2 regions of the Streptomyces sp. NPDC001890 genome follow, and region 2 is predicted to be linked to the other one. Evidence: predicted binding sites of a transcription regulator. Region 2 holds the regulator's gene; the other holds the start of a gene.
What was found. Region 2 encodes HrcA, which represses chaperone genes, less so after heat shock. Its sites were predicted from a motif close to TTNGCACTCNGNNNNNCNGAGTGCNAA; they were not measured.

Region 1: the regulator HrcA is predicted to act here: its motif matches at 4,941-4,967, upstream of groL (chaperonin GroEL).

The regions. Positions count from the first base shown of each region.
Region 1 covers NZ_JBIATE010000007.1:122,890-134,741, reverse strand. The annotation lists gene ACFYY1_RS20105 (trehalose-6-phosphate synthase) at 1-1,062, opposite strand, end outside; gene ACFYY1_RS20100 (glucosyl-3-phosphoglycerate synthase) at 1,176-2,132, opposite strand; SAM riboswitch class I at 2,286-2,412, shown strand; gene thrC (threonine synthase) at 2,430-3,764, shown strand; gene ACFYY1_RS20090 (MoaD/ThiS family protein) at 3,795-4,073, shown strand; gene ACFYY1_RS20085 (cold-shock protein) at 4,495-4,701, shown strand; gene groL (chaperonin GroEL) at 5,128-6,750, shown strand; gene ACFYY1_RS20075 (hypothetical protein) at 7,065-7,649, shown strand; gene ACFYY1_RS20070 (hypothetical protein) at 7,850-9,091, opposite strand; gene ACFYY1_RS20065 (hypothetical protein) at 9,267-10,169, opposite strand; gene ACFYY1_RS20060 (hypothetical protein) at 10,668-11,132, shown strand; gene ACFYY1_RS20055 (ferredoxin) at 11,274-11,492, opposite strand; gene ACFYY1_RS20050 (cytochrome P450) at 11,498-11,852, opposite strand, start outside.
Region 2 covers NZ_JBIATE010000001.1:514,851-526,702, reverse strand. The annotation lists gene ACFYY1_RS02230 (ribonuclease Z) at 1-261, opposite strand, end outside; gene ACFYY1_RS02225 (histidine triad nucleotide-binding protein) at 280-639, opposite strand; gene ACFYY1_RS02220 (S41 family peptidase) at 845-4,072, opposite strand; gene ACFYY1_RS02215 (hypothetical protein) at 4,153-4,686, opposite strand; gene ACFYY1_RS02210 (16S rRNA (uracil(1498)-N(3))-methyltransferase) at 4,898-5,644, opposite strand; gene ACFYY1_RS02205 (nitronate monooxygenase) at 5,641-6,714, opposite strand; gene dnaJ (molecular chaperone DnaJ) at 7,016-8,152, opposite strand; gene hrcA (heat-inducible transcriptional repressor HrcA) at 8,153-9,169, opposite strand; gene ACFYY1_RS02190 (MBL fold metallo-hydrolase) at 9,369-10,091, shown strand; gene ACFYY1_RS02185 (DUF3097 domain-containing protein) at 10,124-10,963, shown strand; gene hemW (radical SAM family heme chaperone HemW) at 11,066-11,852, opposite strand, start outside.

The DNA.
Region 1 (11,852 bases), on a different contig from region 2:
CGTCCAGCCCGCCGTGCCGTACACGGCGTTGATCTCGTCGGCGACCCGCCGCACCTCGGCCGTGTAGTCCCGGTACACCGCGAGGTCCTGCCGCGAGGGGTAGGCGAAGGCGACATGGACGACGCGCTCGCGCCACTCGGGCCGCTCGTCCAGGAGCGCCCGGTACGCGAGCAGGCCGCGCACGATGTTCTTGGACAGTTCCGTTCGGTCCACCCGTACGATCGTCCTCCGGCCGGGGCCGGTCTGCTCGCGCAGTGCCGCCATCCGCTCGTCCACATCCGCCTCGTGGGCCCGGCGGCGCAGGAAGTCCCCGTCCGCGCCGAGCCCGTGCACCCCGATCCTGGTGTGCCCGGTGCCGCCCAGGATCTGGGTGCAGCAGCCGATGAACGCGTCCGCCCAGCGCCGTGTCAGGAACGCCGCCCGGTCCGCGCCCAGGATGCCGTGCAGCAACTGCTCGGCGATGTCGTCGGGGAGCAGCCGGAAGTAGTCGACGGGCGCCCACGGGGTGTGCGAGAAGTGGCCGATCCGCAGGTCGGGGCGGAGCTCGCGGAGCATGCCCGGCACCAGCGCCAGGTGGTAGTCCTGCACCAGCACCGCCGCGCCCTGCCCCGCCTCCTCGGCGAGCGCCTCGGCGAAGGCCCGGTTATAGGTCTCGAAGGACGCCCACTGCCGCCGGAACTCCGCGTCGAAGACCGGCTCCAGCGGCGTCTGGTACAGCATGTGGTGGACGAACCAGAGCACCGAGTTCGCGATCCCGTTGTACGCGTCGGCGTGCACCCGCGCGTCGATGTCGAGCATCCGTACGCCCTGCTCGGCGACCCCGCGCCGGACCGCCTCCCGGTCCCCGTCACCGAGCGCGGCGCACACCCACAGCTTGTCGTCCACGGCGCTCAGCCCGGAGACGAGACCGCCGCCGCCCCGTTTCGCGTCGAGCGATCCGTCCGCGCCCAGGGTGTACGAGACCGGGCCGCGGTTGGACGCGACGAGGACCTGGGCATCGGACCGGACGCCGGACCGTGCAGCGGACCGGGCAGCGGGCTGGGCATCGTGCTCGGAGACCATGTTGCGGAATCTAGCCCGATCACGAACCGCCCAAACGTGCGAAGTCAGACCACATCCGGCCACGTGGCCAGACCGCGTGGCCGGAGCACGCCGGACCACGTGACCGGACCACATCACGCCGCGCGGCGCGAAACGTACTCCTCGATCTCGCACATCGGGGGCCGCTCCTCGGTGTCCACGGCATGGGTGCGCGGCACGAAGCCGTTCTCGCCGCGTTCGAACTGGGTGAGCGCCGGGCGGGTCAGGTGGCCGCGGGAGAGCCGCAGCTGCGCGGTCCGGTAGATCGCCGCGGCCATCCGGCCGAGCGCCTGCCCGTCCTGGTGCCGGTGCTTGCGCACCCCCACGTCGACCTGGGCCAGCGCGTCCAGCCCCACCGTGTGCAGCGCGTCGACCAGCAGGCCCAGTTCCACGCCGTAGCCGACGGGGAAGGGCAGCCGTTCGAGCAGCGAGCGGCGTACGGCGTATTCACCGCCCAGCGGCTGCACGAAACCGGCCAGTTGCGGCCAGTGCAGATTGAGCAGCGGGCGGGCCACGAGTTCGGTCACCCGGCCGCCCTGCCCCGCCGTGTCACCGAACGGGCGGTCGTACATCGCCTTCACGAACTGCACGTCCGGGTCGGTCAGCAGCGGGCCGACGATGCCGGAGACGAAGTCCGCCGAGAAATCCTTCAGGTCGGCGTCGATGAAGCAGACGATGTCGCCACCGGTCACCAGGAGCGACCGCCACAGCACCTCGCCCTTGCCGGGCACGGCCGGTATCCGGGGGAGTATCGCGTCGCGGTGCACCACCCGGGCACCGGCTTCCCGGGCCACCTCCGCGGTGGCGTCGGTGGAACCGGAATCGATCACCACGAGCTCGTCGACCAGCCGGACCTTCTCCATCAGCTCGCGCCGGATCGTCGCGACGATCTCGCCGACCGTCGCCTCCTCGTTCAGCGCCGGCAGTACGACACTGACGCTCCCGCGGCTTGATTCCCCGGCCCTGGCCCTGGCGGCCAGCAGGCTGTCCAGCGGGCGGTCGGCGGCCGACCAGGAACGCCTGGCCAGCCAGCATTCGACCTCTTCCAGCACGGTCGATACTCCCTGTATGTGATCCATCTCGCGGTTCGGACGACTATCTCAAGAGTCCGGTGCTTCGGTTACAGTCTTGAACAACGCGGACGACCATCGCATGCCGGGGTCCGTCCGCCGATAAATGCCCGGATCGAAGATCCGGTGCCACAGCGCTCATCCAGAGGGACTGAGGGAACGGCCCGTTGAAGTCCCGGCAACCCCCCCACCGACCGTGAGGTCCGGTGAGGAAGGTGCCAATTCCGTCTCGTGGCGAAACGCGCCGCGAGGAAGATGAGGAGAAAGGGCCTCGCCACCATGGCTGCGCAGACCGTTGCAGTAAGCACCGATTCCTCCGTCGACGCCGAAGCCGCGGAATCCACCGGCACCCGCACCGTCGACCTCGGTCCCGCCTCGGGCCTTTCCTGCCGCGAGTGCGGCGAGCGTTTCGAACTCGGCCCCATTTTCGCCTGCGCGTCCTGTTTCGGGCCGCTCGAAGTCGCGTACGACCTGCCGAGCGGCTCTCCCGAGGAGCTGAAGAAGCGCATCGAGGCCGGCCCGGCCAACATCTGGCGCTACGCGCCGCTGCTGCCGGTCCCCGCCGATGTCGCCGAGAAGCCGAACCTGAACCCCGGCTGGACCAAGCTCGTCCAGGCCGACAACCTCGCCCGTGAGCTCGGCGTCGAGCAGGGCAAGCTGTTCGTCAAGGACGACTCCGGCAACCCCACGCACTCCTTCAAGGACCGCGTCGTCGCCCAGGCCATCGAGGCCGCCCGCGCCTTCGGCTTCACCACCCTTTCCTGCTCCTCCACGGGCAACCTCGCCGGTGCCGTCGGCGCCGCCGCCGCCCGGGCCGGCTTCCGCTCCTGCGTGTTCATCCCGCACGACCTGGAGCAGGGCAAGGTCGTCATGGCCGCGGTGTACGGCGGTGAACTGGTCGGCATCGAGGGCAATTACGACGACGTCAACCGCTTCTGCTCCGAGCTCATCGGCGACCCGCTCGGCGAGGGCTGGGGCTTCGTCAACGTCAACCTGCGTCCGTACTACGGCGAGGGCTCCAAGACCCTGGCGTACGAGATCTGCGAGCAGCTGGGCTGGCAGCTCCCGGACCAGCTGGTCATCCCGATCGCGTCCGGCTCGCAGTTCACGAAGATCGACAAGGGTCTCCAGGAGCTGATCAAGCTCGGCCTGGTCGAGGACAAGCCGTACAAGCTCTTCGGCGCCCAGGCCGAGGGCTGCTCGCCGGTCTCGGTCGCGTACAAGGGCGGCCACGACGTCGTCCGGCCGCAGAAGCCGAACACGATCGCCAAGTCCCTCGCCATCGGCAACCCGGCCGACGGCCCGTACGTCCTGGACATCGCCCGCCGCACCGGCGGTGCCGTGGAGGACGTGAACGACGATCAGGTCGTCGACGCGATCAAGCTGCTGGCGCGCACCGAGGGCATCTTCGCGGAGACGGCGGGCGGTGTGACGGTCGGCGTGACGAAGAAGCTCATCGAGGCCGGTCTGATCGACCCGTCGCTGACCACCGTCGTACTCAACACGGGTGACGGCCTCAAGACCCTCGACGCGGTGGCCGAAACCTCTCAGGCGACCGCGACGATCCGTCCCAGCCTGGACGCGTTCCGAGCCGCCGGCCTCGCCACCAGCTGACCACCCGAGACTTCAGGAAGGGCACCCATCATGAGCGTCAAGGTCCGCATCCCCACCATCCTCCGTACCTACACGGGCGGCCAGGCCGAGGTCCCGGCCGAGGGCTCGACCCTCTCCCAGGTCATCGAGTCCCTGGAGCAGAACCACCCGGGCATCGCCGCCCGCGTCCTGGACGACCAGGGCAAGCTGCGCCGCTTCGTGAACGTGTACGTCAACGACGACGACGTGCGCTTCGAAGGCGGTCTGGAGACGGCCACGCCGGACGGCGCCGGTATCTCGATCATCCCGGCCGTGGCCGGCGGCTGCTGACGCCCCGTCCGACCCCACCGCGTTATCGAATTGCCCCCTCCGCTTCAATCGCGGAGGGGGCAATTCTGCATGGTTGAGCGCGGTAGAGTGTGGGAAGTCCCCCCAGCTGCCCGTGCCGCCCGCATATGAGAATGCGCCCGGTCGCGACAAGATGCAGCCAAAGTGTGCGATGTGCTTGCGGCATAAGTCGCCTTTGTCTGGCCCGACTTGCCCAGGAATCTCATGAATTTCCCATATTCGGGCGTTCGGTGCGGCCGAGAATTCTCGTCCGATTGACCTGTTGCAGAGGGCAGTTGGGCAGATACATTCAGCCGCGGTCGACGCGTTCCGGCGCACACACCCTCTCCTGTCGGAGGGTGAGTTCTGACCCGGGTCCGCGAAGTGCGGTCCTGCGCAAGGGCCAGTAATAGGGGAGTTAGGCATGGCTCAGGGCACCGTCAAGTGGTTCAACGCGGAGAAGGGGTACGGCTTCATCGCGGTCGACGGTGGTGCGGATGTTTTCGTCCACTACAGCGCGATCCAGATGGACGGGTACCGCACCCTCGAAGAGGGTCAGCGAGTTGAATTCGAGATCTCGCAGGGCCAGAAGGGGCCGCAGGCAGACATGGTCAAGCTCGCCGTCGGCTGAGTTCGAACGGTCGGCCAACGACACCATCCACGCACTGCACTCACGCGCTGAGGGCCCGTACCCCGGGGGTACGGGCCCTCGGTGCGTCCGCGACCGCCCCGCGCGCGCCGATGCACGCCGGTGCGCCCCGGTGCGTCCTGACGGTGCATGCCGCTGCCGGCCTGTGCCGCCAGAGGTTTTCCACAGCCCTTCACCCCCCTCCGTGCCCCTCCGAGGTTGTCCACATCCCGAGGGGGACGCTTGCACTCACGGGGGTCGAGTGCTAATCATTGCGTTAGCACTCTCCAGGTGAGAGTGACAGAACTTGGACCGGGCCGGTGAGGCCCGCAGGCCGATGGGGCAAGGAACCACCGGTCACGCAGGCCGTCCGTCGCGGGCGCCACTCGGTCCGGAGAAATCCACCCCTGTCCGGGAGGACCACTTCACATGGCCAAGATCATCGCGTTCGACGAGGAGGCCCGGCGCGGTCTCGAGCGCGGCATGAACCAGCTCGCCGACGCCGTCAAGGTCACCCTTGGCCCCAAGGGTCGCAACGTCGTCCTTGAGAAGAAGTGGGGCGCCCCCACGATCACCAACGATGGTGTTTCCATCGCCAAGGAGATCGAGCTGGAGGACCCGTACGAGAAGATCGGTGCGGAGCTGGTCAAGGAGGTCGCCAAGAAGACGGACGACGTCGCCGGCGACGGTACGACCACCGCCACCGTTCTCGCCCAGGCTCTCGTCCGCGAGGGCCTGCGCAACGTCGCCGCGGGTGCCAACCCGATGGCCCTCAAGCGGGGTATCGAGAAGGCCGTCGAGGCCGTCTCCGCCGCCCTCCTGGAGCAGGCCAAGGACGTGGAGACCAAGGAGCAGATCGCTTCGACGGCCTCCATCTCCGCCGCCGACACCCAGATCGGCGAGCTCATCGCCGAGGCCATGGACAAGGTCGGCAAGGAAGGCGTCATCACCGTCGAGGAGTCCCAGACCTTCGGTCTGGAGCTGGAGCTCACCGAGGGTATGCGCTTCGACAAGGGCTACATCTCGGCGTACTTCGCCACCGACATGGAGCGCATGGAGTCGTCCCTGGACGACCCGTACATCCTGATCGTCAACTCGAAGATCAGCAACGTGAAGGACCTCCTTCCGCTGCTGGAGAAGGTCATGCAGTCCGGCAAGCCGCTGCTGATCATCGCCGAGGACGTCGAGGGCGAGGCCCTGTCGACCCTGGTCGTCAACAAGATCCGTGGCACCTTCAAGTCCGTCGCCGTCAAGGCTCCGGGCTTCGGTGACCGCCGCAAGGCCATGCTCGGCGACATCGCCATCCTCACCGGTGGCACCGTCATCTCCGAGGAGGTCGGCCTCAAGCTGGAGAACGCCGGTCTCGACCTGCTCGGCCGCGCCCGCAAGGTCGTCATCACCAAGGACGAGACGACCATCGTCGACGGTGCCGGTGACAGCGACCAGGTCCAGGGCCGGGTCAACCAGATCCGCGCCGAGATCGAGAACTCCGACTCGGACTACGACCGCGAGAAGCTCCAGGAGCGCCTCGCGAAGCTGGCCGGCGGCGTGGCCGTCATCAAGGCCGGTGCCGCGACCGAGGTCGAGCTCAAGGAGCGCAAGCACCGCATCGAGGACGCGGTGCGCAACGCCAAGGCCGCCGTCGAGGAGGGCATCGTCGCCGGTGGTGGCGTGGCTCTGCTCCAGGCCTCGGCCGTCTTCGAGAAGCTGGAGCTCTCGGGTGACGAGGCGACCGGCGCCAACGCCGTCAAGCTGGCGCTGGAGGCCCCGCTCAAGCAGATCGCCGTCAACGGTGGTCTTGAGGGCGGCGTCGTCGTCGAGAAGGTGCGCAACCTGGCCGTCGGCCACGGTCTGAACGCCGCGACCGGCGAGTACGTCGACATGATCGCCGAGGGCATCCTCGACCCGGCGAAGGTCACGCGCTCCGCCCTGCAGAACGCCGCGTCCATCGCCGCGCTCTTCCTCACCACCGAGGCCGTCATCGCCGACAAGCCGGAGAAGGCCGCCGCGGCCGCTCCGGGCGGCATGCCGGGCGGTGACATGGACTTCTGATCCTGACGGATCGGTAGTTCCTGTACAGCTTTGCCGCATCGGCCCCTTGGACCAGCTGGTCCAAGGGGCCGATGCCGTCTCCGGGGGCCGCGCGAGCGCAAGGGATACACCTGCGGTGCGACCGCCCGCGAGGGTGCAGCGGAACCGATCGCTACGGGGCAGACGGCGCGCGCACCGCGTTGAGCTGCGTTTTCATTCCATCGGGTGCTCTCCCGGCGCCACCACGGCAGAAGATCATCTGGCGCTCCGCCCGCCGCATAGCCTGCCTCGGCGAAGTGCACTGACACAGTGCACCGCGAGGCGAAAGGCATTCCGTGATCCACTTCTCCCGCATCACCAAGCGGTCCATGGCCCTCGTCGGCGCCGCTCTCCTGTCCGGAGGGCTGGCCGCGACGACAGCGCCCGAAGCGAGTGCCGCCGCGGCGTCGGAAGTCATCATCATCGACGGCTACACCCAGACGGTGAAGGAATCGTCGGGTGTCCCCGTCACCTGTCCCACCAACCAGGTCCTGCTCGGCCGGTCGCACTCCGGTGACGAGAACGGGAGCACCACGTACTACTGCGGTCTCGTCCTCATCGATGGCCAGATGGCCAGGGTGGGCGCCCCGCACTGGAGCGATGCCCAGCGGGAGAGCAACTCGTTCTTCTCGGCTCCCAGCAACGAGGTCCTGGTCGGCCGGCAGCACTCCGGCGACGAGAACGGCCCGACCCGGTACGCGACCGCCTCGCTGAGCGCCTGGGGGCGAACGGTGGAACTGACCAGCTACCGCTGGACCCCGGGCCAGCGGGAGAGCAACAGCTACTCCAAGGCGGGCGAATACGAGGTCATGGTCGGCCGGCAGCACTCCGGAGACGACAACGGCCAGACCAGCTACCAGTACGCCAGGATCGCGGACTAGCCCGGCTTCCAGGGACTGGCAGCCCGACTCGTGGGCTTACCCCCTGACGAGGAATTCAAGGGGTAGGCCCCCATCAAGGGCGCCTTCGGCGCCGCTCGCGTCCCCTCACGCCCCCGCCACCCTCCGTGCGTCTGCGCGGCGGACGCACCCACGATGCCCGCCGGAGCGCCGTGGGTACGGGACACCGCGCCGCGCTCCCGCTACGGCAGCCGGTCGAGCAGCCAGGTGCAGAGTTCCTCCGTCACGAGGGTGTGCCCCTCGTTCCGGGAAGCGAGCTTGAACTCGTCCAGCCCGCCGGTGCCCTCCGGGAGCGAGGAAATGTCCTTGTACAGCTCGTCGTCCGTGTCCAGGTCGGCGACGTCGACCGCGCTGACGGACGGTACGAAGCAGTGCGACCGGATGCGTACGTCGGTCTTGAAGCCGAGGAACGGGTTCAGGGCATTGAAGGCGTCCGCGAGGATGCCGAAGCCCTCCAGCGAGCCGCCGGGCGCGCCGTCGATCGACGGCAGCCCCTTCGTACGGACCTCGTTGGTCTTCAGCGTCACCACCCGCAGCTTCGCGACGAGCTCGTCGAGCCCTGGCGCCTGGGTGTAGAGCTTGGTCCCCACCACCGTCAGGCCCTTGCCCTCAAGGGCCAGTTCGCCCGCCCGCACATCGGTTCCGGTCCCGTCGGCCGTCCCGTTGGAGACGCCGATCAGCCGGGGCCCGCGCGGCCATTCGCCGACCGCCTGCATCTGGGCCAGGAACACGCCGCGCTCGTCGCTCTGGTCAGGAGCGCTGTCCCACTTCTCGATGTGCCGCCACAGCAGCTGGCGGGCGGCCGGGCTGTTGATCTGGTCGGAGAACCGGCTGTCGAGGTCCTTGATGTAGTGCGCGAACGCCTGGAGCGCGATCGGGATCCAGCCGCCCCGGTGCGGGCTGTCGTACGAGAAGTACAGCGAGGTCTGGTGGTCGATGCCCTGGCTCTCCATCTTGGCCAGCGCGTGCCGGGTGACGAGCCCGCCCATGCTGAACCCGCCGACCGCCAGCGGCGTGTCGCCCAGCCGCTCCGCGACGGCCCGCGCGATCGCGGCCTGCGCGGTGAGCGAGTTGTCCAGAATCGACGCACTGCGCTCGTGGTAGCCGAGCAGGACGACGTCGTGGCCACGGCGACGCAGCTCGCTGATCAGCGCGTAGTCACCGAACTCCATGATCTGCCAGGAGAATTCCAGCTCGCTCGGCCCCGTGCCGAAGCCGTCGGAGAAGATGACCGGCCGTACGAGACCGGGGTTCCCCTCGCCGTAGTAGACCCAGGCGGTACCGCCCGGCAGCTCCCACACATCGCTGGGCGGCAACGGAAGGGAGCTGGGCCTCTCGGCGTCCAGGCGGGGGCCGGGGGCCAGTGCGATGGGGGGCCGGTCGTGGAGCCCGGAGACGATCTGCTCATGGGTGGGTTCGGACATGGTTCGTTCCCCTTTGGGCCAGTTGATTACGATCCGCGCCAAGAGGAACACGGAACGTAGCGACCGGTCAGCGAAGGCGATTCAAACCACTCCCAGGTGGGAGCCGCTTTCGGACACCGGACACCGGACGCCGGGCCGGACACGGGACACCGGGCGACGGCTCGGCCTCGCGGGCTCAAGACCTTCCGGGGCGCCCCGGCCTGACGGATCGCCGCACGAGCCCGGCCCGTACGTCGTTCATCCGATTTCGTACGCCGTCCGCCGGTACGGCCCCGCTGGGCCCGGCGGGTGCGGCGGCCGATTCGCCCCGGCAGGGCCCGCACCGGCCGCCGATCAGGGCCTCCGCGCTGCCCGGTGAGCGGCACTCGCTGCATTCGAGGGTGCGCAACACCGTCCGCTGTTGCGGCGGAGCGAACCGTTCGGGTGGCATCTTGTCGGCGAGCCGCCTGCGGACCAGGGCCGCCGCGTGGTGGACGGGCGTGGGCAGCCCGTCGGTGAGGGCGTGCAGCAGCTCCGCCTCGGTGGCCCCGCGCTCGAACCACTCGCCGACCTGCGGTTCCAGCGCCGCGCAGTCGGCCGCAGACAGGGTGAGCGTGGGCGCGGTACGGCCCAGCGCGGCGAGCAGTGCGAACGCGCGGGACCGGGTGGGGCGTCGGGGCTGCTCGACCGGTACGTCACCCCGGGTGAACGCCGCCCACCAGTCGTCGTCCCGCGCGGTCCGGGAGAAGAACGTCCGGGTCACCCAGAGCAGCACCTCGTCGTTGGCGACGCACTCGCTGCCGCGCCGCAGATGCCCGGCGTCCTGGAGCCGGTTGAGCGCGGTACGCAGTGCGCACTGCCCGTACGGGAGGTGCTTGGCGAGCGTCTTCACGGAGATGTCGGAGCCCTCGGGCAGCCGGTCGAGATACGCGGCGATGGACGCCTCGCGGGCCGGGAGGTGAGCGAAATCGCCATCGGTACGCGGATGTTGGCCGGGCGCGGACCGCTTGCCGTACCCCGGATTGGCCATCGGGTGCGGGGGTGCTGGCAGGGGTACGTGCGGGGCGCACGGGGCGGCACTAAGCTGGCCGACAGCCATCGGATCGCTCCTTGAGGTAAGCGGTCGAAGTGGTCAGGCCCCTGTCTGGTGTTCCACCACCGGCAGGGGCCGATCTGCGTCACGGAGCATCGCCCCGTATTCGGCACGCTAGAGCGTCGCCACTGTCGGTGGCAAGTCGGTCACAAGAAGTCAACTCGCCGCTCGGGGTGGGTGGGTGGGATGTGGCCCGCCTCCCGTTCCGCTGAAAGAGCGCTCGGACTTCGCGGCTTGAGCCCCGGGCGGGAACATCCCTGACGAGAGGGGGCGCGCACGTCAATCCGAATGCGCCGGTTGCACTCCGAATACGCCTCCGCTGGCGGGGTGGACGGGCGGGGGCGCGACGCGGAGCGCGGGAAGGCGCGGCGGGCTCCTGTGACCCTGGGTGCCGGGCCGGTCGGCCCGCGCCGGCTGGTCGGTCTTGCGCCGGGCCGGTTGGTCCTGCGCCGGGCCGGTCGGCCCGGAATTCCCCCCCACACACACACTCGTACGAGGAGTCCCGTGCGTATTCGTTCGATCCTCTCCCTCGCCGTGTCCGCCGTCGCGGCAGTGGCGCTGGCCACCCCGGCCCAGGCCGCCGCCGACGGCACGTACTTCATCCGCGACCAGAGCAGCGGCAAGTGCCTCGCGGGCGGCGCGGGTCCGCTCGGGGGCCACATCGAGCCGTGCAGCCCCCACACCACGTGGGACATCCGCAACCAGGGCGACGACCTGGTCCGCATCGTCGACCCGCGGAGCGAGTACCGCTGCCTGGCGCTTTCGCCGCTCCGGATCTACCCGCCGGTGGTGTGGGTGGACCGGTGCGGCAACAGCCCCGACCAGTGGTCGATCCTGGGCGCGGTCGACGGCGAGCCGGTCGCCATCGCCCTCGGCCATGGAGCGCTCGGCTACCTGGCCACGCAGCGCGACAACGTGGTCGTCCTCCCCGGCGACGCCCCCCGGTGGGTCCTGGAGCGGCTCAGCTAGCCCGCCTGAAGCTCATCGCCCACAAGGTCGACGCCACCGGGGCGGACTCGCCGCCGGTGACGCCGACCGGCTGTGGGCACCCCATCGCGCACCGACCGACCGTTGAGCGACGCGACCTCGTCGGGGCAGACGGGGGACGGGTCAGTCGCGGCGGGGGCCGATGACGGTGTTCCCGTCGTGCACGGTGATCGCCAGGGCCGGGCAGATGTCGGCGGCGTCCAGGACCCGTTCGTCCGGCTCGATCCCGTCGGACCGGACGCGGGCGCGCTCACCGTCCAGGGCGAACACCTCGGGGACTGTCCCCGCGCACATGCCCGAGCCCTGGCAGAGCTGGGTGTCTAAGCGTACGTTCCAGGCCATGGCGGTCACCACTCCACCGGCATGACGCGCGGGCCGCGCACCAGCATCTCGGACTTCCAGGTCACATCGCCGGCCAGCCGCAGCTCCGGGAAGCGGGTGACGAGGGCGGCCAGCGCCTCCTGGAGTTCGAGCCGGGCCAGCGGGGCGCCCAGGCAGTGGTGGACGCCGTGGCCGAATCCGAGGTGCTGGTTGCCCTCGCGGGCGATGTCGAGGACGCCCGGGGCGGTGAACCGCAGTGCGTCGCGGTTGGCGGCACCGACGGCGACCAGGACCGGGCTGCCCGCCCGGACGAGGGTCCCGCCGACCTCGATGTCCTCGGTGGCGTACCGGGGCTGACCGGCTCCACTGCCCAGGGGGACG
Region 2 (11,852 bases):
CGGGTGCGGGACCTGGTCGAGGTTGATCCGCTGGATCACCCCGGCCAGGCCCAGCGAGTGGTCGCCGTGGAAGTGCGTGACACAGATCCGGTCGATGTCGTGCGCGGCGACACCGGCCCGCAGCATCTGGCGCTGGGTGCCCTCACCGGGGTCGAAGAGGATGCCCTCGCCGTCCCAGCGCAGCAGATAGCCGTTGTGGTTGCGGTGTCTGGTCGGGACCTGGCTGGCGGTGCCGAGGACCACGAGTTCGCGTACGGACACGGTGTGCGACCGGCCTCTCTAGCCGGGGGGCCACTGCAGTCCGCGGCCGCCCAGGACGTGGGCGTGCGCGTGGAAGACGGTCTGGCCGGCGCCGGAGCCGGTGTTGAAGACGACCCGGTAACCGGTGTCCACGATCTTCTCGTCGGCGGCCACCTGCCCGGCCTCGCGCAGTATGTCGGCAGCGATGTCCGGCTCGGCGGCGGCGAGCGCGGCGGCGTCGGGGTGGTGGACGCGGGGGATGACGAGCACGTGGGTGGGGGCCTGCGGGTTGATGTCCCGGAAGGCGACGGTGGTCTCGGTCTCGCGGACGATGGTGGCCGGGATCTCACCCGAGACGATCTTGCAGAACAGGCAGTCGGGCTGCGGTTCTCCCGCCATGGGGTGACTCCTCGCTGGGTGGTGGTGATCGTTGTACGGCATGGTATCGGGCCGGCGGTCCAGCCCCTCCGGAGCCCGGAAACCAGCCCCTTCGGCGATCGAGGAGCGGGTTCCGGGGGCGGCGCCCCCGGTCACGGGAAGGGGCGGGCAGGGGCGACGAACCCGCCGCAGACGTACCCCCGCCCGCACCCCCGCCCCGCACCCCCTACGCCTCCGGCAGCTCCGGCGCCCGCTTCGCCGGCGTCCCGGCCAGCGACTCCAGCGCGATCCGGATCGCCTCGTCCAACTGCGGATCCCGCCCCGCCGCATGGTCCTGCGGTGTCACCACGACCTCGACGTCGGGATCGACCCCGTAGTTCTCCACGCCCCAGCCGTACCCCTCGAACCAGAACGCGAACTTGGGCTGAGTGACCAGAGTCCCGTCCACCAGGCGGTACTTGCTGTCGATGCCGACCACGCCGCCCCAGGTCCGGGTGCCGACGACCGGTCCGATGCGCAGCGCCTTGATCGCGGCGTTCACGATGTCGCCGTCGGAGCCGGAGAACTCGTTGGCCACGGCGACCACGGGACCGCGCGGCGCGTCCAGCGGGTAGCTGGACGGCTGCTTGCCGCGCGGCAGGTCCCAGCCGACGATGCGGCGGGCGAGCTTCTCCACGATCAGCTGCGAGGTGTGGCCGCCGCGGTTCTCCCGTACGTCCACGACCAGCCCCTCGCGGGCCACCTCGACCCGCAGGTCCCGGTGGAGCTGCGCCCAGCCCGAGCCGGCCATGTCGGGGACGTGGAGGTAGCCGAGGCGGCCGCCGGAGCGCTCGTGCACATAGGCCCGCCGGCCGGCGACCCAGTCGTGGTAGCGCAGCGCCTCCTCGTCGGCGATCGGTACGACGACGACATGGCGGGCGTTGCCGCCGTCCACCGGCGAGACGGTCAGCTCGACCGGCTTGTCCGCCGAGCCGGTGAGCAGCGGTCCGGGCCCGGTCACCGGGTCGACCGGGCGGCCGTCGACGGCGATGATCGTGTCCCCGGCGCGTACCGCCACGCCGGGCGCGGCGAGCGGGGAACGGGCCTCCGGGTCGGAGGTCTCGGACGGCAGGACCCGGTCGATCCGCCAACTGCCTTCATCCGTACGGGAGATGTCGGCACCGAGCAGCCCCTGCCGGGTCGATTCGTCGCCCCAGCCGCCGGACGGCCGCACATAGGCGTGCGAGGTGCCGAGCTCCCCCTGCACCTCCCAGAGCAGGTCCATCAGGTCGTCGTGGGTGGCGACCCGCTCCAGCACCGGGCGGTAGCGGTCCAGGACCCCGTCCCAGTCGAGGCCGCCCATGTCGGGGCGCCAGTAGTTGTCCCGCATGATGCGCCCGGCCTCGTCGTACATCTGGCGCCATTCGGCGGCCGGTTCGAGGGTGCGGCGGATCCGGGAGAGGTCGACGGTGACGCCGCCGTCGCTGCCGCCGTCGTCGTCATCGGCGGCGACCCGGCTGTCGGACGGTACGACGCGCAGCTTGCCCCGGGTCTGCATGGCCACCCGCTTGCCGTCCCCGCTGACCGCGAAGTCCCTGACTCCGGAGGCCAGTTCCTCGCAGCGCAGCTTCTCCAGGTCGTACCGCTCCAGGACCGTCTCGGGCCGCCGGGCGTCGGGGGTGGGTCCGCTGGTGTCGAGCACCCCGGTCACCGGATGGTTCAGCCACAGCAGCCCGTCCTTCGCGGCGCGCAGCGTGGAGTAGCTGGCGGCCTCGACGGGCAGCGGCACGATCCGGTCGGCGAGTCCTTCGAGGTCGATCCGGGTGACGGGGAGCGCGGTCGGGTTGTCCTGGTCGCCCTCGCCGCTGCTCTTCTCGGTCGGGCGGCCGTGGCGCTGCGGCCCGAACGGGGAGGGCGTGGTGGCGGCGAGCGTCAGCAGGTGCGGGCGGCAGGCGCCGATGAACGCCAGGTCGAAGACATGGGTGTCGTAGACCGGGTCGAAGGAGCGCTCGGAGAGGAAGGCCAGGTGCTTGCCGTCGCCGGTGAACGCGGGGGCGAAGTCCCTGAAGCGCAGCGGGGTGGCCTCGGTGACCGAGAGATCGGCGAGGTGGGCGAGCTTGAGCTGGCTGAGCGGATCGGGCCCGGGGTGGGACCAGGCGAGCCAGGAGGAGTCGGGCGAGAAGACGAGGCCGGAGGCTTCGCCGTGCTCGCTGCGGTCCACCTCGTGGACCTCGCCGCTCTCCCGCTCGACGATCAGGATCCGCCCGTCGTGCGCGGCGACGGCGAACCGGCTGCCGTCGGGGGCCGGGGCCAGATCGAGGACCCGGCCGATCCGGCCCGCGGCGAGGCGGCGCGGTACGGCGCCGGGGGCGGTTCCGGTGGCGGGTGCGCACTCCAGGGCGTCCTCGCCCTCGGCGTCGGTGACCCAGACGACGTGCTGGTCGCCGTCGGCCTGGAAGGCATGGGGCAGTCTGGCGCGTACGCCCGGTTCGACGGAGAGCGCGCGGGCCGGGCCCCCGCTGTGGGTGACCCAGTGGACGGCGCCGCGCGTCCCGACGGCGCTGCCGCGGCCGGTGCGGTCCGGGGACGCGGAGTCGAGATGGCTGCCGGCGTGCACGGGGTGCGGCTGGAGGTCGGCGCGCTGGCCGCCGAGCCGGACGTCGATCCGGCGGGGCCCGTCGCCCTCCAGGTCGTCCAGCAGCCAGAGTTCACCGGCCGAGGCGTAGACGACGCGGGTTCCGTCGGTGGACGCGTGGCGGGCGTAGAAGCCCTCGATGCCGGTGTGCCGGCGCAGATCGGAGCCGTCGGGGAGCGAGGAGTAGAGCGCGCCGACGCCTTCGTGGTCGGAGAGGAAGGCGACGCGCTCTCCCACCCACATCGGGCATTCGATGTTCCCGTCGAGGTCGGCGTGGAGCCGTACGAACTCCGCCGGACCGTCCGCCGGGGACTCCCGCTCGATCCACAGCTTGCCCGCCGTGCCGCCCCGGTAGCGCTTCCAGGCGACGGCCTCCCGCCCCATGGTGACCGAGAGCAGCAGGACCCGGCCGCCGGGCCCGTACGCGAGTGAGCCGACCGGCCCGTACGGCAGGGTCCGGGCGGGTCCGCCGTCGACCGGCAGGGCCCTGGCCCAGGTGCGCCGGAACGAGGCCTGACCCTGGGCGCTGACGACCAGCACCTCGCCCTCGGGCGTCCAGCCGTGCACGGCGGTCCGGGCGTCGCCCCAGTGGGTGAGCCGCCGGGAGGGGCCGCCGTCGGCCGGTGCGATGTGCACCTCGGGGGCCCCGTCCCTGGTGGACGTCCAGGCGACCCAGTTGCCGTCGGGTGATATCCGGGGGCCGGCGACCGGCCGGTTGTCGGCACAGACGCGCCAGGCTCGGCCGCCGTCCAGCGGCGCCAGCCAGACATCGTCCTCGGCGGTGAAGGCGATCGAATCGCCCTGGACATGGGGGTATCGGAGGTAGGCAGACTGCGTCACACCGGTCACCCTAGGTCGCGGTAACGCTCCGCGTAAGCGGGTTGGCCGGAGTTCGACGGGCCGCCGCGGGGCGGGCCGGTTCACTTGCCCATGGGTGTCTCGGTCACCGTCACCGTGACGGTGACCACCGGCCGGACGCCCTGGCCGCCGCCGGCCGGCTGCGGATCCACCACGGCGGCCGACGGGACGGCGTCGCAGTTGCCGAGCACATCCGCCCGAAAAACGGCCTTCCCGCCGGTCTTCGCGGTCAGGTCCCCGCGCACGCAGCGCCCGCCGAGCTCCTGGGTCACCTTGCCGGTGAGGCTGATGGGCTCGCCCTGCCCGGTCTTGCCGGTGCAGTCGACGTCCGCGATCCGGCGCGCGGACGCGGAGGGCCGCACGCCCCCGGCCAGGTCCCCGTCGACACCGGCGGTGCAGTTCAGCCACTGCACGTCGACCCCGTTGCGTTCCAGTGCGCCGGTGCCGACCTGGTCGGTGGTCACGGCGATGGACGCGGAGTTCAGCCCGCCCTGGGGGTCACAGGCGGCGGCTCCCGCGACCGCCGCGACCACGAGTGCGGACGCGGCCAGAAAGCGCCGTTCTCTTCCCTGACCCCATGCCCTTGATGTCCCCATACGGGCAGCTTCCCACCGTTCGCTCGCGAAGCGGTAGACGGCTTGCGGCCAAAACCGTAAGCGGCTCCGGCGCACGCGACGGGGCGCGCGACAGGCTCACAACGGGGCGTACTCCGGCCTCACGACGGTGCGCGCGCCGGGCTCGCAACGCGGCGCGCACCTGCCTCGCAGCGCGGCACGCGTCGGCCTGAGAGCGCGGCGCGCGCCGGCCTCACGACCAGCGGCCGGTGCGCCCCAGCAGCAGCGCGGTCGCCGCCGTGCCCGCCGTTGAGGTGCGCAGCACGCTCGCGCCGAGCCGGCAGGTCCGGGCGCCCGCCGCGGCGAAGGCCGCCAGCTCCTGCGGCGACACCCCGCCCTCGGGGCCCACGACGAGCACGATCTCGCCCTGTTCGGGGAGCGGGACCGTGGCCAGCGGTTCGCTGTCGTGCTCCCGGTCCTCGTGCAGGACGGCGGCGAAGTCCGCCGCGGCCAGCAGCGCGGCGACCTGCTTGGTCGTCATCGCGTCGGCCACCTCGGGGAAGCGCACCCGGCGGGACTGCTTGCCCGCCTCCCGGGCGGTGTTGCGCCATTTCGCGAGGGACTTGAGGCCGCGGTCGCCCTTCCACTGCGTGATGCAGCGCGACGCCTGCCAGGGCACGATCGTGTCGGCCCCGGTCTCCGTCATCGTCTCCACGGCGACCTCGCCCCGGTCGCCCTTGGGCAGGGCCTGGACGACGGTGATGCGGGGAGCGGGCCGGGGCTCCTCCCGGATCCCGGTCAGACCGGTGAGGACGAGCCGGTCCTTGCCCTCGGCGGCCAGGACGACGCCTTCAGTCCACCGGCCGCGCCCGTCGGTGAGTACGACGTCCTCCCCGGCGTGCAGCCGCTTGACCGACACGGCGTGCCGGCCCTCGGGCCCCTCCAGGACGAACTCGGGCCCGCCGGGGACCTGTTCGACGACGAAGACCGGTGCGGTCACTGCGTACTCCTTGTGCTCACTGCCGTCCGTGCGGCGTCCAGTTCTTCGGCGAGCAGCCTGACCAGCCGGCCGGCCGGCAGCTCGCGTGCCATCCGGTGTCCCTGCCCCGCCCACAGGGCCATGCCCTGCGCGTCCCCGGCCTTCGCCGCCGCCGTGCGCAACCCGGCGGTCAGATAGTGGATCTGCGGGTAGGCGGCGGGGGCGTACGGGCCGTGCTCGCGCATGAACCGGTTGACCAGGCCGCGGGCCGGGCGGCCGGAGAACGCCCGGGTCAGGGCGGTCCGTACGAACAGCGGGTTGGTCAGGGCCTGCTTGTGCAGCGGGCTCGCCCCGGACTCGGGGCAGATGAGGAACGCCGTGCCGAGCTGCGCCGCCTCCGCGCCCGCGGCGAGCACCGCGGCGATCTGGGAGCCGCGCATCAGCCCGCCGGTGGCGACGATCGGTATCTGCACGGTCTCGCGGACCTGGGACACCAGCGAGAGCAGCCCGATTCCGGCGCCGTCGGTCTGCGGGTCGTCGCGGTGGGTGGACTGGTGGCCGCCCGCCTCGACGCCCTGGACGCAGACCGCGTCGGCGCCCGCCCACTGGGCGGCCTGGGCCTCCTCGGGCGTGGTGACCGTCACGACGGTGTACGTGCCGACGCCCGCGAACGCGTCGAGGGTGTCGCGGGTCGGGCAGCCGAAGGTGAACGAGACGACCGGGACCGGGTCCTCCAGGAGGATGGCGAGTTTGGCGTCGTAGTTGTCGTCTCCGCCGGAGTCCGGATCACCGAGCGGGGTCTCGTACCAGGCGGCCTCGCCCGCGAGCTGGTGCCGGTACACCTCGACGGCGCTCGGGTCGGCGAGCGCCGGCTGCGGCATGAAGACATTGACGCCGAAGGGCTGACCGGTCAGCCCGCGCAGCTGCTTGATCTCGTTGTACATGCCGTCCGCCGTCTTGTACCCGGCGGCGAGGAAACCGAGCCCGCCCGCCGCGCAGACGGCGGCGACGAGCTGCGGACAGGATGCACCCCCCGCCATCGGGGCCTGCACGATCGGATACCGGCAGAGATCGGTCAACGCGGATGACATGACCGCATCGTGTCACGTCCCGCGCGGCGCGGGGCGCGCGGGACGGGGTCCGCTTTGCGCTGAACGCCGGACAAGATCCGTACGCGAACTCCGGACGGGTTCGTACGCGAACGCCTGGCAGGCTCGTCCGCGGACGCCGACCGGCCCGCACGCACGCGGACGCCGGCTCGACGTCGACGCCGAGCCCCTGTCCGACTGGGACAGGCCCGCACGCACGCGGACGCCGGACAGGCCCGCCGAGGGCGGGTCCGTCCGGCGTCCGGAAACGGTGTGCGGGGCCGGGTCGGCCGCCGTCGGCCGGTCAGCGGCCGTTGAAGGCGTCCTTCAGCCGGGAGAACAGCCCCTGCTGGCCGGGCTGGAACTGGCCGGTGGGCCGCTCCTCGCCGCGCATCTTCGCCAGGTCGCGCAGCAGCCGCTCCTGCTCCGGGTCCAGCTTCGTCGGGGTCATCACCTCGACGTGCACGATCAGGTCGCCGCGCCCGCCGCCCCGCAGATGCGTGATGCCTCGGCCGTGCAGCGGCACCGACTGGCCGGACTGGGTGCCCGGCCGGATGTCGACCTCCTCCAGGCCGTCGAGCGTCTCCAGCGGCACCTTGGTGCCGAGCGCGCCCGCCGTCATGGGGATGGTGACCGTGCAGTGCAGGTCGTCGCCGCGGCGCTGGAACACCGAGTGCGAGAGCTCGTGGATCTCCACGTACAGGTCTCCGGCCGGGCCGCCGCCGGGGCCGACCTCGCCCTCGCCCGCGAGCTGGATGCGGGTGCCGTTGTCGACACCGGCGGGGATCTTCACGGTGAGCGTGCGCCGCGAGCGGATGCGGCCGTCGCCGGCGCACTCCGGGCACGGGGTCGGCACGACCGTGCCGAAGCCCTGGCACTGCGGGCAGGGCCGCGAGGTCATGACCTGGCCGAGGAAGGACCGGGTGACCTGGGAGACCTCGCCGCGACCGCGGCACATGTCACAGGTCTGGGCGGAGGTACCGGGTGCGGCGCCCTCCCCGCTGCAGGTCGTACAGACGACGGCCGTGTCGACCTGGATGTCCTTGGTGGTGCCGAACGCTGCCTCGGCGAGATCGATCTCCAGACGGATCATCGCGTCCTGGCCGCGCCGGGTGCGCGAACGGGGCCCGCGCTGCGACGACGTACCGAAGAACGCGTCCATGATGTCGGAGAAGTTGCCGAAGCCACCCTGTCCGAATCCGCCCGCGCCACCGCCGCCGGAGGCGGACAGCGGGTCGCCGCCGAGGTCGTAGACCTGCTTCTTCTGCGGGTCCGACAACACCTCGTAGGCGGCGTTGATCTCCTTGAACCGCTCCTGGGTCTTCGGATCGGGGTTCACATCCGGGTGCAGCTCGCGGGCGAGCCGCCGGAATGCCTTCTTGATCTCGTCCTGAGATGCGTCGCGGCGCACGCCGAGTACGGCGTAGTAGTCCGTGGCCACTTACGACTCCGCCAGGATCTGTCCGACGTAACGTGCCACTGCGCGTACCGCTCCCATCGTTCCGGGGTAGTCCATGCGGGTCGGTCCGACCACGCCGAGTTTGGCGACTGCCTCGTCGCCCGAACCGTAGCCGACCGCGACGACGGACGTGGAGTTGAGCCCCTCGTGGGCGTTCTCGTGCCCGATACGTACGGTCATGCCCGAGTCCTTGGCCTCGCCGAGCAGCTTCAGTAGCACGACCTGCTCCTCCAGTGCCTCCAGCACCGGCCGGATCATCACCGGGAAGTCGTGCCCGAAGCGGGTGAGGTTGGAGGTGCCGCCGATCATCAGCCGCTCCTCCGTCTCCTCGACGAGGGTTTCGAGCAGGGTGGAGAGCACCGTGGACACGGTTCCCCGGTCCTCGCTCTCGAAGGATTCCGGCAGGTCCTGCACCAGCTGCGGGACGTCCGCGAAGCGGCGTCCGACGACCCGGCTGTTGAGCCGGGCCCGCAGATCGGCGAGAGAGGTCTCGCCGAACGGGGCGGGGCAGTCGATCATGCGCTGTTCGACCCGGCCGGTGTCCGTGATGAGCACGAGCATCAGCCGGGCGGGGGCCAGCGAGAGCAGTTCCACGTGCCGCACCGTCGAGCGGGTCAGCGAGGGGTACTGCACGATGGCGACCTGCCGGGTCAGCTGCGCGAGCAGCCGTACGGTGCGGCCCACGACGTCGTCGAGGTCGACCGCGCCGTCGAGGAAATTGTGGATGGCGCGACGTTCCGGCGTCGAGAGGGGCTTGACCCCCGCGAGCTTGTCGACGAAGAGCCGGTAGCCCTTGTCCGTCGGGATGCGTCCCGCGCTGGTGTGGGGCTGGGCGATGAAGCCCTCGTCCTCCAGCACCGCCATGTCGTTGCGGACGGTCGCCGGGGAGACCCCCAGCTTGTGCCGCTCGGTGAGCGCCTTGGAGCCGACGGGCTCCTCCGTGCCGACATAGTCCTGGACGATGGCGCGGAGCACTTCGAGTCTGCGTTCGCTGAGCATCGCGCACACCTCCAGCTGTGTTTCCTCGTTGGTTCTCGGGTCGTTCCTGTTTCTCTGCCCAGGAATCCGCCTGGCACTCTGTCAACGCGAGTGCCAGCAACCCCCCGGCCAGTGTACGGCGGCCGAGTGGGGACCTAGCAAGGGCGACCGACCACGCTACCTCGCGACCTCGCAGGTGGTTTGCGGATAGCGTCACGGTATGGATGCCTCTTGGGAAGAGTTCGGCTGGGAACGACTCGGCCACGGAGTGGGCCGCAGGCGCCTTCCCGGGTGGGACGCGACGGTCGCGCTGGTGGCCGGAACGGACTCGGTGCTGCTCTTCGACACCGGATCGACGCTCCGTGAGGGCGCCGAGGTGCGGGCCCAGGCGCAGGCCCTGCTCGGCCGGAGGGTGACGCATATCGCACTCAGCCATCCCCATTTCGACCATGTGCTGGGCACCGCCGCGTTCTCCGGCGCCCAGGTGTACGGAGCGGTCGGCATGACCGGGCTGCTGAAGCACGGGAAGGACGAGCTGCACACCTCGGCCGTGCGCCACGGGGTCGAGGAGCACGACGCGGCGGAGGCCGCCGACGCGCTGGTCGCGCCGCAGCACGAGGTGTGCGGCGAGTGGACGCTCGATCTGGGCGGCGGACGTGAGGTGCTGCTGGCCGACGTGGGCCCCGCGCACAGCGGCCACGACCTGGTGGTGGTCGTCCCCGGCTCCCCCGCGATCGTGCTCTGCGGCGACCTGGTCGAGGAGTCCGGCGAACCGCAGGCGGGCCGGGACGCCTTCCCCGCCCGCTGGCCGGCCTCCCTGGACCGGCTGCTGGCGCTGGGCGGCGAGGACGCGGTGTACGTGCCGGGGCACGGGGCGGTGGTGGACGCGGCGTTCGTACGCGACCAGCGCGAACAACTGGCCATGCGCTTCGGCGTGTCGTGACCCCCGGGCCCGGCTCGTCCTATCGTCGTCCGATGCGCAGCTACCAGCCGGACCTGACCCCGCCGTGGAAGAGGTCCGCCCCCGTTCCCGAGGTCCCCGCCGAAGCCGATCTGGTCGTGGAGGAGGTCGCCACCGGATTCTGCGGTGCGGTGATCCGCTGCGAGAAGACGGCCCAGGGCCCGACGGTGACCCTGGAGGACCGCTTCGGCAAGCACCGGGTGTTCCCGATGGAACCGCGCGGCTTCCTGCTGGAGGGCCGGGTCGTCACCCTCGTACGCCCCTCGGCCGCCGCTCCGGTGCGCCCCGCGCGCACGGCCTCGGGTTCGGTCGCGGTGCCCGGCGCGCGCGCCCGGGTCGCGCGGGCGGGCCGGATCTATGTGGAGGGCCGGCACGACGCGGAGCTGGTCGAGCGGGTCTGGGGCGACGACCTGCGGATCGAGGGCGTGGTCGTCGAGTACCTGGAGGGCATCGACGACCTTCCCGCCGTCGTACGCGAGTTCTCCCCCGGCCCGGACGCCAGGCTGGGCGTCCTGGTCGACCACCTGGTCCCCGGCTCCAAGGAGTCCCGGATCGCCGACCAGGTCACGGACGGGAACGTGCTGGTGGTCGGCCACCCCTACATCGACGTGTGGGAGGCGGTGAAGCCGTCCTCCGTGGGCATCACGGCCTGGCCGGTGGTCCCTCGCGGCCAGGACTGGAAGACGGGCGTGTGCCGTGCGCTCGGCTGGCCGGAGAACACCGGCGCGGCCTGGCAGCACATCCTGTCCAGGGTCCACTCGTACCGCGACCTGGAGCCGTCCCTGCTGGGCTCGGTGGAGCACTTGATCGACTTCGTGACGGAGCACCCGCACTCAAGCCCCTCCGGCGTTTGAGGAGCGGGGGTCCGGGGGCAGGGCCCCCGGTCACGGGGAGGGGCGGGCAGGGGAACAAGCCCCGCGCAGCGGCCCACCCCCACACCTCCGCGCCGCCCACCTTCAGTCCACCAGATCCCGCACCACCGCATCCGCCAGCAACCGCCCCCGCAAGGTCAGCACCGCCCGCCCCTCCCCATACGGCCCGGACTCCAGCAGCCCATCCGCCAACGCCCGGCGAGAAGCCGCCAGACCGGCCGGGGCCAGGATGTCGAGCGGGCACCCGTCCTGGAGCCGGAGCTCCAGGAGGATCCGCTCGACCCGCCGGTCCTCCGCGGAGAGGATCTCGCGCCCGGCCCCCGGCGACCGTCCCTCGGCCAGCGCCTGCGCGTACGCGCCCGGGTGCTTCACGTTCCACCAGCGCACCCCGCCGACGTGGCTGTGCGCCCCGGGCCCGGCGCCCCACCAGTCGGCCCCTCGCCAGTACAGCTCGTTGTGCAGGCAGCGGCCCTCGGGCGTGCGGGCCCAGTTCGACACCTCGTACCAGGAGAAGCCCGCCGCGGCCATCGCCTCGTCCGCGATCAGGTACCGGTCGGCGTGGGCGTCGTCGTCGGTCATCGGGATCTCGCCGCGCCGGATCCGGCGGGCCAGCTGAGTGCCCTCCTCGACGATCAGCGCGTACGCCGACACATGGTCCGGCCCCGCACCGATCGCCGCGTCCAGCGAGGCCCGCCAGTCGTCGTCGGACTCCCCCGGCGTGCCGTAGATCAGGTCGAGGTTGACGTGCTCGAAGCCCGCCTCCCGGGCCTCGGCGACACAGGCCTCGGGCCGCCCCGGCGTATGCGTGCGGTCCAGGATCTTCAGCACGTGCTGCCGGGCGCTCTGCATCCCGAAGGAGATCCGGTTGAAG